2 regions of the Halomonas sp. KHS3 genome follow, and region 1 is predicted to be linked to the other one. Evidence: riboswitches for the same ligand, from Rfam matches in the RefSeq annotation. Region 1 holds a riboswitch; the other holds the start of a gene.
The links. Region 1 has a riboswitch for thiamine pyrophosphate ahead of thiM (hydroxyethylthiazole kinase). Riboswitches for the same ligand answer to the same signal wherever they lie in the genome.
Positions count from the first base shown of each region.

Region 1 (8,050 bases):
GCAAACTGCGGCCTTATCATGACAGGTTCGCTTCTACTCAACGGCTCTGCTTGGGCCTCCGGCACGCCTGAAAGCGCCGACATTGAGGCCCTGGTGAACGATACTATCGCGCCTTTGATGGCCGAACACCGTATCCCCGGCATGGCGGTCGCGCTTAGCCTCAACGGCCAACAGCACTACTTTAATTATGGCCTCGCCAATCAAGAAGCGGGGATTCCAGTCACCGATGAGACGCTGTTCGAACTCGGCTCTGTCAGCAAGATTTTCACGGCTGCACTCGCTGGCTATGCCCAGACTAGTGGCGCCCTCTCGCTTTCCGACCCGGCCAGCCGCTACCTGCCTGAACTTGAAGGCAGCGCCTTCGATGAGATCACGCTGCTGGAACTGGGAACCTACACGGCGGGCGAGCTGCCGCTGCAGTTCCCTGAGTCGGTTCAAAGCGAAGAGACGATGATCGACTACTACCGCCAGTGGCAGCCTGAATCCGCCCCTGGCAGCCATCGGCTCTACTCCAACCCGAGCTTGGGCCTGTTCGGTTATCTCGCCGCACAAAGCCTTGGTCAGCCCTTCGAGATGGCGATGGAGGAAGCGCTGTTTACCCCGTTAGGGCTTGAGCATAGCTACTTTCAGGTGCCTGAAGCGCAGCAGGCGAACTATGCCTACGGTTACTCTAAAGAGGATGAACCCATTCGGGTGAACCCAGGCATGCTGGATGCCCAGGCCTACGGATTGAAATCGACTGCTGCAGACGTACTAACGCTGGTGGAAGCCAATATGAGTGGTGCTGAGCTTAATGAACCACTAAGCCAAGCCTTGGCCGCTACGCGCACGGGGTACTTTGAGGTCGGCAATATGACCCAAGGACTGGGGTGGGAAAGCTATGCCTACCCGGTGGCGCTCGATCAGTTGCTGGTAGGCAACTCGCTTGAGATGATTTTGCAGCCCAACCCCGCCAACCGCTTAACCCCACCGCTAGCCCCCAGGCAGGAAGCGCTCTATAACAAAACCGGCGCTACCAACGGCTTTGGCGGCTACGTGGCTTTTGTACCCAGCGAGCAAATCGGCATTGTGCTGCTGGCTAACCGCAACTACCCCAATCAGGCGCGCATCGAAGCTGCACACCATATTCTTACCAAGCTGACTGAAGCGCCCTAAGCAAGCAGCCAGACAACCTGATGCCGCCTTCGTGAACTGCACCCCAATCGTTGGATATTCGTCCAATGGTTGGGGTGTTTTTTATGGCGATATAACGAAGATCAAACAACCGAAAGTTGCATTTTTTGCTGTCGATAAGGAGACTAGCACCCTCCCCCGTCACTTACCTTCACTGCGAAGAGCCCTTTCCCATGCGTCTAAACGCCGATTTTAGCCACTTTGCCTGTGTTACCCCGGAAGAGTATCAGTGGGTCGATTCCCCCAGCGCGGGGGTAGAGCGCATGATGTTTGACCGGATTGGTGATGAAGTTGCTCGCGCTACCAGCCTTGTGCGCTACGCCCCCAATACAAAGTTTGAGCGGCATACCCACGGCGGCGGCGAAGAGATTCTGGTATTGGAAGGCGTGTTCGCCGATGAGCATGGGCGCTACGCGGCGGGCAGCTACTTAAGAAACCCCATTGGCACCGGCCATACCCCGCAAATTGGCGAGGAAGGCGCGCTGATATTTGTCAAACTGCACCAGTTTGACCCCAACGACACGCTACAGTTGGCAGTGCCAGCGCATCGGCTGCCCTGGCAGCCTGATCGACGCCCGCGCATTGCCTATAAAATGCTGCACACCTACAAGCAGGAGCGCACCAGCCTGGAGCGCTGGTCGGCGGGCACCTCCATTACCTACCCCACGCTGCTGGGCGGGCTGGAGTTTTTGATTCTGGAAGGCACACTGAGCGATAGCGAACAGAGTTACACGGCAGGCACCTGGTGCCGCTACCCCAGCGGTTCTGCTCCGGCACTTACCGCCGGTGATGATGGCGTCATGATGTACCTCAAACGCGGCCATCTGCCAGCCGCTTAGCTTCGCGACATACCCAGGAACGGCAGCAGCGTAAGGGCGGCAATAAGCCCCACTGCTAGCAGTACTAACACGACCTGCACCGGGTGAGCGGCCAAACGACGCCACAGCGTCTCCGCGTCACCCCGCTCAACCGCCGCCTGGTGCTCGCGTTGGGCGCGCTCAAGGCGCTCCGCCTGGTAGGCCTCTAACGCCGCGATGGCAGCGTCGTGCTGATGTGGATTGCGCAGCCAAATCGCGTCAACGCCCAGGCGGAAAAAGCCCGCCTGGGTTTCATAGGTATCAAAGCCATGGGCAGCGAGCAGGTCACGCACCTCCATGGCCTCTTCGTCGGTCACATGGCGCAGCCGGAACAGTAGTTCAGCCATTGGCGTGCCTCAAGAGTCGCTCTTCCCCACCATCAGGTCTGCCTGAATCACTTCGATCCAGTAGCCGTCCGGGTCTTTAACGAAGATAACATCTTTCATCTTGCCCTGATCGGAGCGTTTGACGAAGGTGACGTCATGCTCGTCGAACCACGCCTGGGCCGCTGCCAAATCCGGTACGTTGAAGCAGATATGCCCAAAGCCCTGGGGTTCGGCATTGCCATCGTGATAGGCGAAATCTTCCTGGTCTTCAGTCCCCCAGTTGTGGGTCAGCTCCAGCAGCCCTTTCTGGCTAAACGTCCAGGCGGTACGCGCTTGCGCATCGTCCGGAACGCTGTCGCTGGGTTCCAGGTTGGCCAGGAAGTAGAGCGAGAACTGCATCTCTTCGAAATCCAGCCGCCGCATCACCTGCATACCAAACACTTTTGAGTAGAACGCCAATGCCTGCTCAGGGTCTTTCACCCGCAGCATGGTGTGGTTTAAACGAAACCCTTGAGTTTGGGGCGGCGTAGCCACGACGCCGGGATGCTGCTCGCCTTGAAAACTCATTTTGCTCTCCTATCGCTGATGTTGATCATTGAATCCATTGAGCTTCACGTACCGCTTACCATGGGGGCTTTATGGCCATAATAACAGCCCTTACAAGCACGTAGGCAGTGTCGTATCGAGGTGCCGATAAGCGCACTGGCAATACTAAACAAAAACCCTACACTTATTCTTCATAAGCTTTACAAAAAGCAGTTCCCGCAACATGAGTGATGCCCCACCTTTGAGGCGTCCACAGGAGTTTTCCATGAGTGCGATCGATATGACGCTGGGTGACCACCTGACGCTAAAACAGCTTTCCAATGCGCTTCACAACGGTTTTTCGCCGATTGTTGAAGTCGAGTCGATGGATGGAATCTACAAAGTGCGTTTTCACCATGCTAACGGCGTGTCTGAGCTGAGCGATAACAAGGGCCACGTCAGTACTTTTCTGGGCACGGGCGAAATCCGCGATACCCTGGGCCAACTGGGCTTGACCCACGGCGTGCTAACCTTCGCCGACCAGTGTGGTGACGAGATGATTGGGGTCGAGGGTAAAGCGATGACACCTGATGAAATGCTTACCTACGGTACGCGTATTTCGTTTCGTTAGATTGCTATCGTCCGCATCCGGGGCTTTACAGGGCTACTTCAGGCAAGGATAGTAATCCCTCGACAGGGGCGCCCTCCGTTACGGTTGGGCTGAGAAGCACCCTTTGAACCTGAACCGGATAACACCGGCGTAGGGAGTCGTGGTAACGCTTACCACCTCCCTGCCGGGAGGATGCTATGACCCTACGCCCGCTTGGCGATTACCTTGAGACGCTGCGCTCATTGACACCGCTGGTTCACTGCATGACCAACTATGTGGCCATGAACAGCACTGCCAACCTGCTGTTAGCCACCGGCGCGTCGCCCGCCATGCTGCATGCGCCTGAAGAAGTGGCTGAATTCACGGCTATCTCCGCGGGGCTGTCGATTAATATCGGTACGATCTCTGCCCACTGGGCTGACGCTATGCTCACCGCCACAGCGACTGCCGATCAGCATGCCATTCCCTGGGTATTAGATCCCGTCGCCGTTGGCGCCACGCGCTATCGCCAAACGCTGTGCGCGAAGCTGCTGGCCGCTAAACCCAGCGTGATCCGTGGCAATGCGTCTGAAATTCTTGCCCTTAACGGTTTAGCTAGCCAAGGCCGCGGCGTGGACGCCACAGCCGCCACCGACCAAGCCGTGGACGCTGCAATAGCATTAGCGCAAAAACACGGCTGTATTGTCGCGATGACCGGTGAAAGCGACTGGGTGACGGACGGCACACAGCACTACCGCATTAACGGTGGCCATCCTTTGATGCCCCGCGTAACAACGCTTGGCTGTGGGCTGAGCGCGCTAGTGGCGGGATTTGTGGCTGCCAACCGCGACGCCCCACTGGGTGCAACGGCAGCCGCGCTGGCCTGCTTTGCGGTCACAGGGGAGCGTGCGGGAAGCCACGCCAACGGGCCTAGTAGTTTTCAAGTGGCACTACTGGATGCGCTGTATCAACTCACCCCTGACGACCTCACTACTTATGCCCAACTGGAGGCAATCCATGCCGCTTGATCTATCGCTCTACTTGGTCACCGATGCCACGCTCTGCCGAGAGCATGGTTTGGAACAAACGGTTGAGGCAGCGGTAAAAGGCGGCGTCACCATCGTGCAGTTGCGTGACAAGCATGCCAGCGACGAACAGATGATTGCCCAAGCCAAACGGTTAAAAGCGCTTCTGGCGGGCACCGGTGTCCCGCTGATCATTAACGACCGTTTGCAGGTGGCACTAGAAAGCCAGGCAGATGGCCTGCATGTCGGTCAGAGCGACGCTGCCGTTCAGCAAGCGCGCCGGGTGCTAGGTGATCAAGCGATTATCGGCCTGTCGATCAATACTATCGCCCAGCTGCAAGTCTCTCCGTTTGAGCTACTCGATTATGTCGGGATTGGCCCCGTGTTTGCCACCGAGAGCAAACAAGATCACGCCCAGCCCATCGGCTTTGGCGGTTTAGCGGCGCTGGTCAAGGCGTGCCCACTGCCCAGCGTGGCCATTGGTGGGCTGAAAGCGGATCATGCGATTAGCGTACAGCGCGCGGGAGCGAACGGTTTAGCGGTGATATCAGCCATTTGTGGCCAGCCCGACCCTTACCAGGCAGCGCGCGCTTTTCAGATTTTCCAAGCCGATTCGGCGTCATGAATCAGTTAGAGCATATCGTCGCTTTTGTGCGGGTAGCCGAGTTGGGTAGCTATACCCGTGCTGCTGAAGCGCTGGATATTTCCCGCACTCGCGTATCCCGCCAGGTCATGGCACTGGAAGAGACATTGGGCGCGCGACTGATACAGCGCACCACACGACGGCTACATCTCACTGAGGCCGGGGAGCGCTACCTGATACGCGCCCAAGGGGTACTGCAAGCGCTCGATGAGGCCGCCGCCGAGGTGGGCCAAGGTACCAGCGATGTGCGTGGGCGGCTGCGCGTTAATGGGCCGATGAGTTTTGGCACCCGCTACCTAGCGCCACTCGTCGCGCAATTTATGCACACTCACCCGGCGCTGGAAGTGCGCCTGGATTTGAACGACCGCCGTGTCGACCTGCTGGAAGAGGGTTACGACGTAGCGATCCGTATCGGCAGCCTGCCCGACTCCAGCCTGGTGGCGCGCCGACTGACGCGGTGCCGCCTACTGTTTTGCGCCTCGCCTGAATATCTTGCCAACCACGGTGAACCCGACAGCGTTCAAGCCCTTGCCAAGCACCACTGCCTACGCTACCGCAGCGGCCAACAGAGCGCTGACTGGAAGATTGCCACGCAGTCATTGACGGTCAATGGCCCACTGGAAAGCAATAACGGCGATGTACTCACCCACGCCGCGGAAGCTGGCCTGGGCATCGCTCAGCAGCCCAGCTTTCTGGTCACAGAGAGTATCGCCAGCGGGCATTTAGTGCCCATCTTAACTAATGAGCCAGCGGTACGGCTCGATGTTCACGCGCTCTACCCCGCCCGGCGCTACCTGCCCGCCAAGGTGGAGCGCTTCATCGACCTGCTCACCGAGGCATGGGGTGATCCGCCGATTTGGGAGCAAAACATTGGATTATCGCCAATAACGCAACAGTGATGTGCAAAATTCGCTGATTATCTCGATCTGATCCGGCTGTAAAGTAGCGTCATCAACCACTCGATGGAAGCTACTACGATGACAACGCATACTCACTCTGCCCCCTCTCTACAGCCCTCTGTACAGCACTCTTTACAACCCCAGGCCATCTCGCTACTGCGCGTCGCACTGGGTGTGATGGCCCTTGCTCACGGTTTGCTCAAGGTGTTTGTATTTACCCTACCGGGCACCGTCGGCTATTTTGAATCACTGGGTTTACCAGGGTTTCTGGCCTACTTGACCATTGCCGCGGAAGTGGGCGGTGGAGCCGCCCTGATTCTGGGTGTTTACACCCGCTGGGTGAGCCTGGCACTGGTGCCGGTACTGCTCGGCGCTGCTTGGGTGCATCTTGGCAACGGCTGGATGTTCTCAAATGCCGGCGGCGGTTGGGAATTCCCGGTGTTCTGGACGCTGGCGTTAATCGTGCAAGCGGGCCTGGGCAGCGGCCGCTGGGTGTTAAGCAACCGATTCGCCTAACACCTAAAACTATCGCCTAAAACTATCGCCTAACCCTATTGCCAGCGCTTGCTTACCGCCAGCGTTGGCCATGCTGCTGAGGAGACTCACTCATGTTACCTAGTCTGTTTATTTCCCATGGCTCGCCCATGCTGGCCCTCAATAAAACCCCGGCTCATGCCTTTCTACGCGAACTGGGCAGGCAGCTTTCGCCCAAGGCGGTGGTGGTAGTCTCAGCGCACTGGGAGAGCCTGGCGCTCAAGGTCAGCATCAGCGCCAAACCAGAAACCATTCACGACTTTGGCGGCTTCCCACAGGCGCTTTTCGAGTGCCAGTATCCTGCCCCGGGTGAGCCGGAACTGGCTGAACGGCTGGCCGTGTTACTGGGCGCCGAGCGGGTAGAGCGCGGCCTGGATCACGGCGCCTGGGTGCCCCTTTCACTGATGTTTCCTGACGCCAATGTGCCGGTTGTCTCGCTGTCGCTTCCGGTGCGCTGGAGCAATGCGGAGCTGGCCACGCTGGGCGAGCGCCTGTCGGCTCTGCGGGAAGAGGGGATTTTGGTGATCGGCTCGGGCAGCCTGACCCATAACCTGTATGAAATCATGCCCCAGGAGAGCCCTGTGCCCGCCTGGGTAGATGAATTTGCCACTTGGGTAAGCGAGCGCCTTATCGCCAATGATCGTGAAGCGCTGCTTAGCTGGGAGCGCGCACCCTATGCGCAGGAGAACCACCCGACCCCTGAACACTTTCAGCCATTGCTGGTGGCCATGGGGGCAGGAGGCGACGCAAAACAGCTGCACCACAGCGTAGAGCACGGTGTGCTTGCGATGGACGTTTATGCGTTTAGCTGATCGCTACCCCTAACGATTCAGGTTGTGCTGCTCTGGAAGGCTTGAGATCACGCATTAACAGCGCAAACTCAAGCTGTTCAGGGGTAATGCTGACCTTGGGAACGGGGATTCGCACGCGATGCCCAGAACCAGGTGCTGCGCTCTGCGCTTCACCTCGCAAGTTCTCGATATGCTCGAGCACGAAGCGGTGATTACCACCTGGCAGCATCAGCTCCATGCCATCCCCCACTTCAAAGCGATTTTTAACCTCGACTTCCAACCTGCCACGAGCCGGATCGAAATCCAGCACTTCACCGACGAACTGCTGGTGAACGCCGATGGAGTTCCCCTGCTCATAGCTTTGGTACTCACCGTGCACATGGCGTTGATAGAAGCCCTCGGTGTACCCTCTATTCGCCAGGTTCTCAAGTTCATCCATTAGCCGTTTATTGAAGGGGCGCCCAGCGACTGCGTCATCAATGGCTTGGCGATAGACTTGCGCTGTACGCGCAACGTAATAATGGGACTTGGTGCGCCCTTCAATCTTTAGTGACGCCACGCCCATTTGCGTCAGCCGAGCGACATGCTGCACCGCGCGCAGATCCTTGGAGTTCATGATGTAGGTGCCGTGTTCATCCTCATACACAGGCATCAGCTTGCCAGGGCGGGAAACATCTTCAATCAGCGC
Region 1 is NZ_JWHY01000008.1:64,694-72,743, reverse strand. Features, by position in the region: gene ampC (class C beta-lactamase) at 1-1,155, shown strand, start outside; gene RO22_RS17430 (cupin domain-containing protein) at 1,347-2,012, shown strand; gene RO22_RS17425 (DUF6164 family protein) at 2,009-2,377, opposite strand; gene gloA (lactoylglutathione lyase) at 2,387-2,923, opposite strand; gene RO22_RS17415 (hypothetical protein) at 3,168-3,512, shown strand; TPP riboswitch at 3,567-3,665, shown strand; gene thiM (hydroxyethylthiazole kinase) at 3,689-4,498, shown strand; gene thiE (thiamine phosphate synthase) at 4,488-5,120, shown strand; gene RO22_RS17400 (LysR family transcriptional regulator) at 5,117-6,037, shown strand; gene RO22_RS17395 (DoxX family protein) at 6,116-6,553, shown strand; gene RO22_RS17390 (DODA-type extradiol aromatic ring-opening family dioxygenase) at 6,646-7,383, shown strand; gene yegQ (tRNA 5-hydroxyuridine modification protein YegQ) at 7,376-8,050, opposite strand, start outside.

Region 2 (8,050 bases), on a different contig from region 1:
GTCGGCCTCAATGCGCTGGATCGCGGCAAGGGTGGCTTCTATCTCTGACTCGGCCTCAATGACCTGGGATTCGGAAGCGCGGATGGCGGCCTGAGCGGAGAGTACTTGGGCATTGGCTGAGGCCAGGGCGGCCTGCTGGCTCTGGTAGTCGGCCAAGCTATCGTCGAACTGCTGGCGAGAGATGGCGTTGCGCTCCACTAGGCTGGCTGAACGCTCGTAGCGCTTGCGAGAGGCGTTTAGTTCTGCCTGGCGCTGGTTGACGATGGCTCTGGCGGTTTCCAGCTCGCTCTGGCGCATGGCTACCATGGCTCGAGCTGTCTCCAGGGCGTTTTCGGCCCGGCGGGACTGTGCGCTGGCCTGAGCCAGCTCAGCCTCCAGGGTGGCGGTATCCATACGGGCGACCACTTGGCCTGGATCGACGAACTCACCTTCCTCGACCAGTACTTCCTCGAGGCGGCCAGCGACCCGGGTGGCGATGTCGATCTCGGTGGCTTCGATGCGCCCATTGCCTTGGGTGATGCCCTCGCCTAGGCCCTCCGGCTGCAGTTCCCACCAGGTCAACCAGGCCGCGATGCCTATAACAACTATGGCTGCCAGGCCCTTGAACCACTGTCTTTTACTGCTGAACTTCATAATGTTGCATCCTCGGTTGGCGGATGGCCAGACGATTGATGAGCAGCTCAGAGGATGGGCCAGGGCCAAAGGGCTTAAGCTCGTCGCTCTGTGCCAGCGGTGGCGCATCACAGAACGTAATAAACGGATTCTATTATCCTATTATTATTAATTGTGATTTTGATTTAGGTCAATTAAATACCGACTAGTCGGTATTTAATTGATAGTATTTGCTATGAGCTGGGTAGCTATACCAAGGTTTTTTTCGTCACTCTCAAATGTTAAATGAGCTACGTTGCGCAAAACTACTGTTAAGCCATACTTTTGGGGCAGCGCTAGAAAACAAAGGAGCACACAAGCGATGGGAGGTTGCGGCCATTTTTTAGCGCTCCCCAGGGAAAAGCCGCAGCAAGCAGTAAATTATCGTGCGTTGGTAGATTTAAACTTCCTGATACAGCTCACTGCCTTTGTTGCGGAACTTCTCTGCCTGCTCTTCCATGCCTTTCATCACCGCTTCTTGATCGCCGTTTAGGCCATGTTCGTTGGCGTAATCACGCACCTCCTGGCTGATCTTCATGGAGCAGAACTTTGGTCCGCACATGGAGCAGAAGTGCGCCACCTTGGCGGAGTCTTTGGGCAGGGTTTCGTCGTGGTACTCTCGGGCAGTATCCGGGTCTAGCCCCAGGTTGAACTGGTCTTCCCAGCGGAACTCGAAGCGTGCCTTAGAGAGTGCATTATCCCGCCGCTGCGCTGCCGGGTGGCCCTTGGCGAGATCCGCCGCGTGGGCAGCAATCTTGTAGGTAATGATGCCGGTTTTGACGTCGTCTTTATTGGGCAGGCCCAGGTGCTCTTTGGGGGTGACGTAGCAGAGCATGGCGCAGCCAAACCAGCCGATCATCGCCGCCCCAATGCCCGAGGTAATGTGGTCGTAGCCGGGGGCTATATCGGTTACCAGCGGGCCTAAGGTATAGAAGGGCGCTTCGTCGCAGTATTCCAACTGCTTATCCATGTTCTCTTTCACCAGGTGCATGGGCACGTGGCCGGGGCCTTCGATCATCACCTGCACATCGTGCTTCCAGGCAATATGGGTCAGCTCGCCCAAGGTTTTTAGCTCCGCCATCTGTGCTTCGTCATTGGCATCGGCCACTGAGCCAGGACGCAGGCCATCACCGAGGGAGAACGCCACATCGTACTGCTTGCAGATCTCGCAGATCTCCTCGAAGTGGGTGTACAAGAAGCTCTCCTGGTGATGGTACAAACACCATTTGGCCATGATCGAGCCGCCGCGGCTGACAATGCCGGTGACCCGCTTGGCGGTGAGCGGCACATAGCGCAGCAGTACGCCCGCGTGAATGGTGAAGTAGTCCACGCCCTGTTCGGCCTGCTCGATCAGCGTATCACGGAAGACTTCCCAGGTGAGGTCTTCGGCCACGCCTTTGACCTTTTCCAGCGCCTGATAGATAGGCACTGTGCCAATCGGCACCGGCGAGTTGCGCAAAATCCACTCGCGGGTTTCGTGGATGTTCTGCCCAGTGGAGAGATCCATAATGGTGTCCGCGCCCCAGCGGATACCCCAGGTCATCTTATCCACCTCTTCCTCGATGGAAGAAGTTACCGCCGAGTTACCCAGATTACCGTTAATCTTGACCAGGAAGTTACGGCCAATAATCATCGGCTCGCTTTCGGGGTGGTTGATGTTGTTAGGAATAATTGCCCGCCCTCGGGCGACTTCATCGCGCACAAACTCTGGCGTGATCTCCTCCGGCAAGCTGGCGCCAAAGCTCTGACCTTTGTGCTGGTGGCCCAGAATCCGCTCTACTTCAGCGGTACCTAACGTTTGGCGACGCTGGTTTTCCCGCAGGGCGATGAACTCCATTTCCGGCGTAATAATGCCCTGGCGGGCGTAGTGCAGCTGGGTCACGTTTCCAGGCCGCCCGTCTTTTGTAGAGAGGGCACGCCGCGGGGTGCGGGTTAGATCAAAGCGCAGCTGGGCAAGCGTCGGGTCGTTGGCGCGGCGGTTGCCGTAATCAGACGTGGGGCCTGATAGAAATTCGGTATCGTCACGCTCTTCAATCCAGGCTCGGCGTAGTTCCGGCAGACCGCGGCGCAGGTCATTGTTAGCATCCGGATCGCTATAGGGGCCTGAAGTGTCGTACACCAGCAGTGGCGGGTTCTCTTCATCAATGCCGGTGGTTTTGGTCGGCGACAGTGAAATTTCCCGGAACGGCACACGGATATCCGGGCGCGAACCTTCGATATATACCTTACGTGAGCCGGGCAGCGGCGCAATGGCGGCGGCATCGACCTGGGCGGTTTCGGCTAAAAAGTGGCTGGTTTTGCTTGTTACGGTCTTAGTCATTACTGTCGTTTCCTTGTGTTGTTTTGCTGAATTAGTGGGTGAGGTCTTGGTCTATCAGCTCTAGGCCCATCTGCCAGAAGTCGATTTCCAGGCGGGTGGCGTCGCGGAAGATCTTGCTCAGTTCGGCAAAGCGGGCGGGGGTAATGTCGGCAAGGCGGATATTCAGCCATTCAAGCTCCGCCTGCATGGCGGCCTGAAACTCCTCGCCTTCGTACATGGCTATCCAGGCGTCGTAAGGGTTTTGCGCGCCGCGCAGGGTGGAAGGCTGGGCGTTTAGCCAGTTGGCGATTTCGCCGTAGCCCACCAGGCAGGGGGCCAACGCCACGTGCAAATCCAGCAGGTCGCCGCGGTTGCCGGTATCTAACACATAGCGGGTGTAGGCAAGCGTCGCTCTGGCTTCGGGAAGCTCCTCCAGTTCTTGCTCGGAAATCCCCCACTCCTGACAAAAGCCCACGTGCAGGCCCAGCTCCACATCCACAATGGCTTTCAAGCCTTCATGGGCTTGGCGAAGATCGGCGAGGGTGGGGCTTTTGTAGGCAGCCAGCGCATAGGCGCGGGCGAAGTGAATCAAAAACAGGTAGTCCTGCTTTAAATAGTGGCGAAACGACGCCCCGGGCAGCGTGGCGGTGCCTAGCTGGCGCACAAAATCGTGCTCAATATAGGCGCGCCAATCTTTCTGGCAAGCGGTAGTGAGATCAGTAAAGCGGTAGCCCATGATGCCTCCGGTGGTAATGATCCGGAGGGGGGGGCGAAAAAGATCGAGGGAGTGGCGCAGAAGGGCAGCGTGCGATCGTGAGAGAGCAGCCGTGGCCATCGCTTGATCCCTACGCCGGTACCCTCGCTGCGAACTTGTGTAAGTAGCAGCGCATTAGCCGGATCAGGTTCTGCGGGATCAGCGCTCGGCAGCATTAATTGCTACGCCCTGCGCCATCTCAGCCGGATTTCACCGGCACCCCGTCAAGCTGTTCGTTGGTGGAGTGTAGGAGGCGGGTGAGGGAGATGCAAGGGTGTATGACATGGAAAGTTATCGGGAAACAATTTATTAGCATCATTACAGCGATGAGAGTTTAGGTGCTGTAATGGCGTTTCATGGCATCGGTACGTGAATTATTATACAGTTGAGTAACAAGTGGCTGTTTTACAGCCACTGCTATTTCGAATGTGAACCGTAGGAAGTTGCATGACCAACACGAACTCGATTTTAGGCGTCTATCTCAGTGATTCGCTCGACCTTGATGCCATTTATGGTAACGCCTTGCGCGATGAAGCGAGTGATGTCGTCCTGCGCCATCCCCATGAGATCGATAACCCCGAAGATGTGCGTTTTGCGATCTGCTGGTTGCCCAATGACGAGGCTTTCGAGAGCTATCCTAATCTTGAGCTGGCGATGTCTATCGGTGCCGGTGTTGATGCCCTGCTGGCGCATCCTGGCCTGAGCGATGAAGTACATATCGCCCGGGTGCGGGATCCACATCAGGCCGACTTGATGGCGGGTTTTGCCGCGCATGAGGTGCTCCATCGTGAGCGTGAGTTCACCACCCTGGAGCAAAATGCTGCCAAGGCGCATTGGGCGCCATTGACGATGCGCGCGCCAGCATCAAGAAAGGTGGCGGTGCTGGGACACGGCACCATGGGGCGCGCCGTGGTGAAAGCGGTGGCCGCGCTTGGCTTTTCTGTACACGTAGCCTGCCGCAGCGAGCCACAAGCCCCGGTTGAAGGCGTGACCTATCTGACAGGTGACGGGGCTGTCATGGCGGCAGCGGATGGCGCCGATTATCTGATCAATGTGCTGCCACTGACGGCTACCACTGAAAACGTGCTTAACAAGGCGCTGTTCGCGAAGCTCGCCAAAGACGCTTGGTTGGTGCAGATCGGTCGGGGTGAGCACTTGGTCGAGGACGATCTTCTCCTAGCGCTCGAACACGGCCATTTGGGTGGGGCGAGCCTGGATGTGTTCCGTGCAGAGCCGCTGCCTGCGGATCATCCCTTCTGGCAGCATGAGTGCCTACGCATCACGCCACACATTGCTAGTGATTCGTTGCCAGAGGTGGTCGCAGGGCAGGTTGTCGACACCGCCCGCGCCCTTCGCGATGGGCAGCCGCTTGCCATGGGCGTTGATCGGGCGCGCGGTTACTGACGTAAACGCTAACCACGTTGCATGACAATCACTTTGCTGCAAAGGAACACCTGATGAGTCTCGATAAGTCTCAACGCACCACGACGAGCAACGCCGAACAAGAAACCCGCATCGCGCTGGCAGCCTGCTATCGTCTGGCCGCCCACTATCGCATGACGGATCTGATCTACACCCATATTACCGCGCGGGTGCCTGGTGAGAAGGGACGTTTCCTGATCAACCCTTACGGTTGGCGTTGGGAGGAGATTACGGCTTCTTCGCTGGTGAAGATTGACGTTGATGGCCATAAGATTGATAACAGCCCAGAACAAGTGAATCCGGCTGGTTTCACCATCCATTCCGCGATTCATACTGCTAGCCACCATGCGGCCTGGGTGATGCATACTCACACGCGCGCTGGCGTGGCGGTGTCGTCGCTGGAGTCGGGCCTTGAAACACGGCTTAACCAGATTGCGCTGCAGTTTCACGAACGGGTGTCTTACCACGATTATGAAGGCATTGCCCTGAACCTGGCTGAGCGTGAGCGAATAGTGGCAAGCCTTGGCGACAACCCCGCATTGGTGTTGCGTAACCATGGCCTGCTGACGACCGGTGCGTCGGCTGCAGAGATGTTCAACAATATGTTTTATCTTGAGCGTGCCTGTGAGCTACAGGTGGCGGCGCAGTCTACTGGCCAGCCCTTACGGCTGGTGCCAGAAGAGGTGGCGCGCCACGTGGCGCGCCAATACGACCAGACTATTCATGAAGACGGCGATCTTGAACTCGAATGGGCCGCGCACCTGCGCACGCTTGAGGCGCTGGATCCAAGCTATAAAGACTAAATCGGCGCGGTTGCCAGCACGGCAAGCAAGCCAGTATCAGAACTATACGAATATCAATACAAGCAAAAAGGGGCTGCTGGACGGCCCCTTTTCGGTTATACCACGTCCTGAATTAGCGTTGACAAACGTGATGCTCGCACAGGCCAGTGACCGTTAGTGTGGTACGCGGTTTTCCAGCCAGCGCAGCCCAACGATCAAGACGCCGCTCAGGCAGAGGTAGACGGCGACCAGGAAGAGTAACGGTTCGTAAGTCAGGTAAGTGGTCTGGCGTACCTGGGTGATGACGGCATACAAGTCCATCACGGTGATGGTGGCAACCAGCGGTGTGGATTTCAGTTGCAGGATGATCTCGCCCGTCAGCGTTGGTAGAGCACGATGAACAGCACGCGGAAACCATACGCGGCTAAAAACCTTGCGACGCGACATGCCGAAAGCCTTGGCGGCTTCCAGCTCGCCATGCGGTACACCGGCAAAGGCACCGCGCATAACCTCACCCTGATAGGCGGCGAATGAAACCGTGAGGGCAATAAAACCATAGGGCCAGGCCTGGCGCAGGTAGTCCCAGGCCCAGGAGTCACGAATTTCCGGGAACTGGCCGAACAGCGCTCCCAGCCCGAAATAGAACAGCCACAGCTGCAGTAGCAGTGGCGTGCCACGGATGACGGTGCAGAAGCCGGTGGCTAGCCATCGCAGCGGCCACGCTCCTTTGACCTGCGCAAGCCCTAAAGGCAAAGCAATCAGAAAGCCCACCACCACGCTGGATACCAGCATGATCAAAGTCATCTGCAGGCCTTCCCAGAGCTTGGGCAAGTAGCGGGGTAGCCAGCTCCAGTCCATCAGTTGAATCGCGGCCACCAGACCGACGATGAATATCAAAAGCAGGATAATACGGTGAGGCTCAAGTAGGCCCGGCAGTTTGGTTAACGTGGGCGTTCGCGACGGGCGGGTAAGCGACGCCAGAGTTTGAGGGTCAGACACAGGCATTCCTTGAGTTCAGCGTGTAGAGACAAGACCACGCCGTGCGTAGCGTTCGAAGCGGCGCAAGGCCACGTTTGATATCAGCGTTAGCGCCAGATACAGCACGCCCGCGGCCAGAAAGAACATAATGTAATGCTGCGTAGCGCCAGCGGCCTGCCGGGTGACCAGTGTGAGCTCGCTGAAGCCTATGACGGCAAGCAGGGCGGTGTCTTTAGTGGCAATCATCCACAGGTTGGCCATGCCGGGCAGGGCATGTGGTGTCATTGCTGGCAGCGTGACCCGACGCAGCACCTGGGCGGGCGACATGCCAAAGGCGTGGGCCGCCTCGGTCTGCCCGCGGGGGACGGCGAGAATGGCCCCGCGAAAGACTTCGGTCGCATAGCCGCCCTGTACCAAGCCTATTACCAGAATCCCGGCGGTCAGGCCGTCGATATCGACGCTGCCAAACCCCATGGCGGTTGAAGCACGGCTTAAAAGATCGGTGCCAACATAGTAGAACAGCAGCATCAGCACCAATTCGGGCACGGCACGAATGACCACAGTGTAGATTTCAAACAGGTCGCGAACGACCTTGTTGCCGTACAGTTTGCCAGCGGCACCTGCGATGCCGATCAGGATACCCAGCAAATAGCCACCCGCCGCCAGCTGGATCGAGCGCATGAACCCGACGAGCAACACCTTGCCCCAGCCGGGAGGCTCATAGGCCAACAAGCTTAAATCGAAGACAGTCGTCATAGTGGCTTGTCCTTGTGAAATTGGAAAGCAAAGGCCGCCTGGGTGGGCGGCCTTTGCTGGTGGGGATTAGCTGCCGTAGATATCAAAGTCGAAGTAAGGGGCGCTAATTTCTTCATAGGTGCTATCGGCGCGCATCGCGTCGATGGCTGAATTGACCCGTTCGCGAAGTTCGGTATCACTCTGGCGCAGGCCTACTCCCATGCCTTCGCTCATGAGTTCAGGGTCGCTGGCCACCTCGCCGCGGTATTCGCAGCAGGATTGGCCGGTCTCAGAGTTGATAAAGGTCTGTACCGCCAGGGTATCGGCGACGATGGCATCAATACGGCCAGCGACCAGATCCTGTAGCTCTTCGTTGAGGGTTTGATAGACATTAAGGGTGGCGCTATCCGCGAAATGCTTGCGTGCATA
Region 2 is NZ_JWHY01000002.1:733,458-741,507, forward strand. Features, by position in the region: gene RO22_RS05470 (HlyD family secretion protein) at 1-633, opposite strand, end outside; gene thiC (phosphomethylpyrimidine synthase ThiC) at 1,052-2,971, opposite strand; gene tenA (thiaminase II) at 3,003-3,686, opposite strand; TPP riboswitch at 3,776-3,938, opposite strand; gene RO22_RS05485 (NAD(P)-dependent oxidoreductase) at 4,152-5,108, shown strand; gene RO22_RS05490 (class II aldolase/adducin family protein) at 5,162-5,929, shown strand; gene RO22_RS05495 (ABC transporter permease) at 6,083-6,913, opposite strand; gene RO22_RS05500 (ABC transporter permease) at 6,923-7,642, opposite strand; gene RO22_RS05505 (transporter substrate-binding domain-containing protein) at 7,709-8,050, opposite strand, start outside.
Region 2: another riboswitch for thiamine pyrophosphate. It lies ahead of tenA (thiaminase II); the one in region 1 lies ahead of thiM (hydroxyethylthiazole kinase).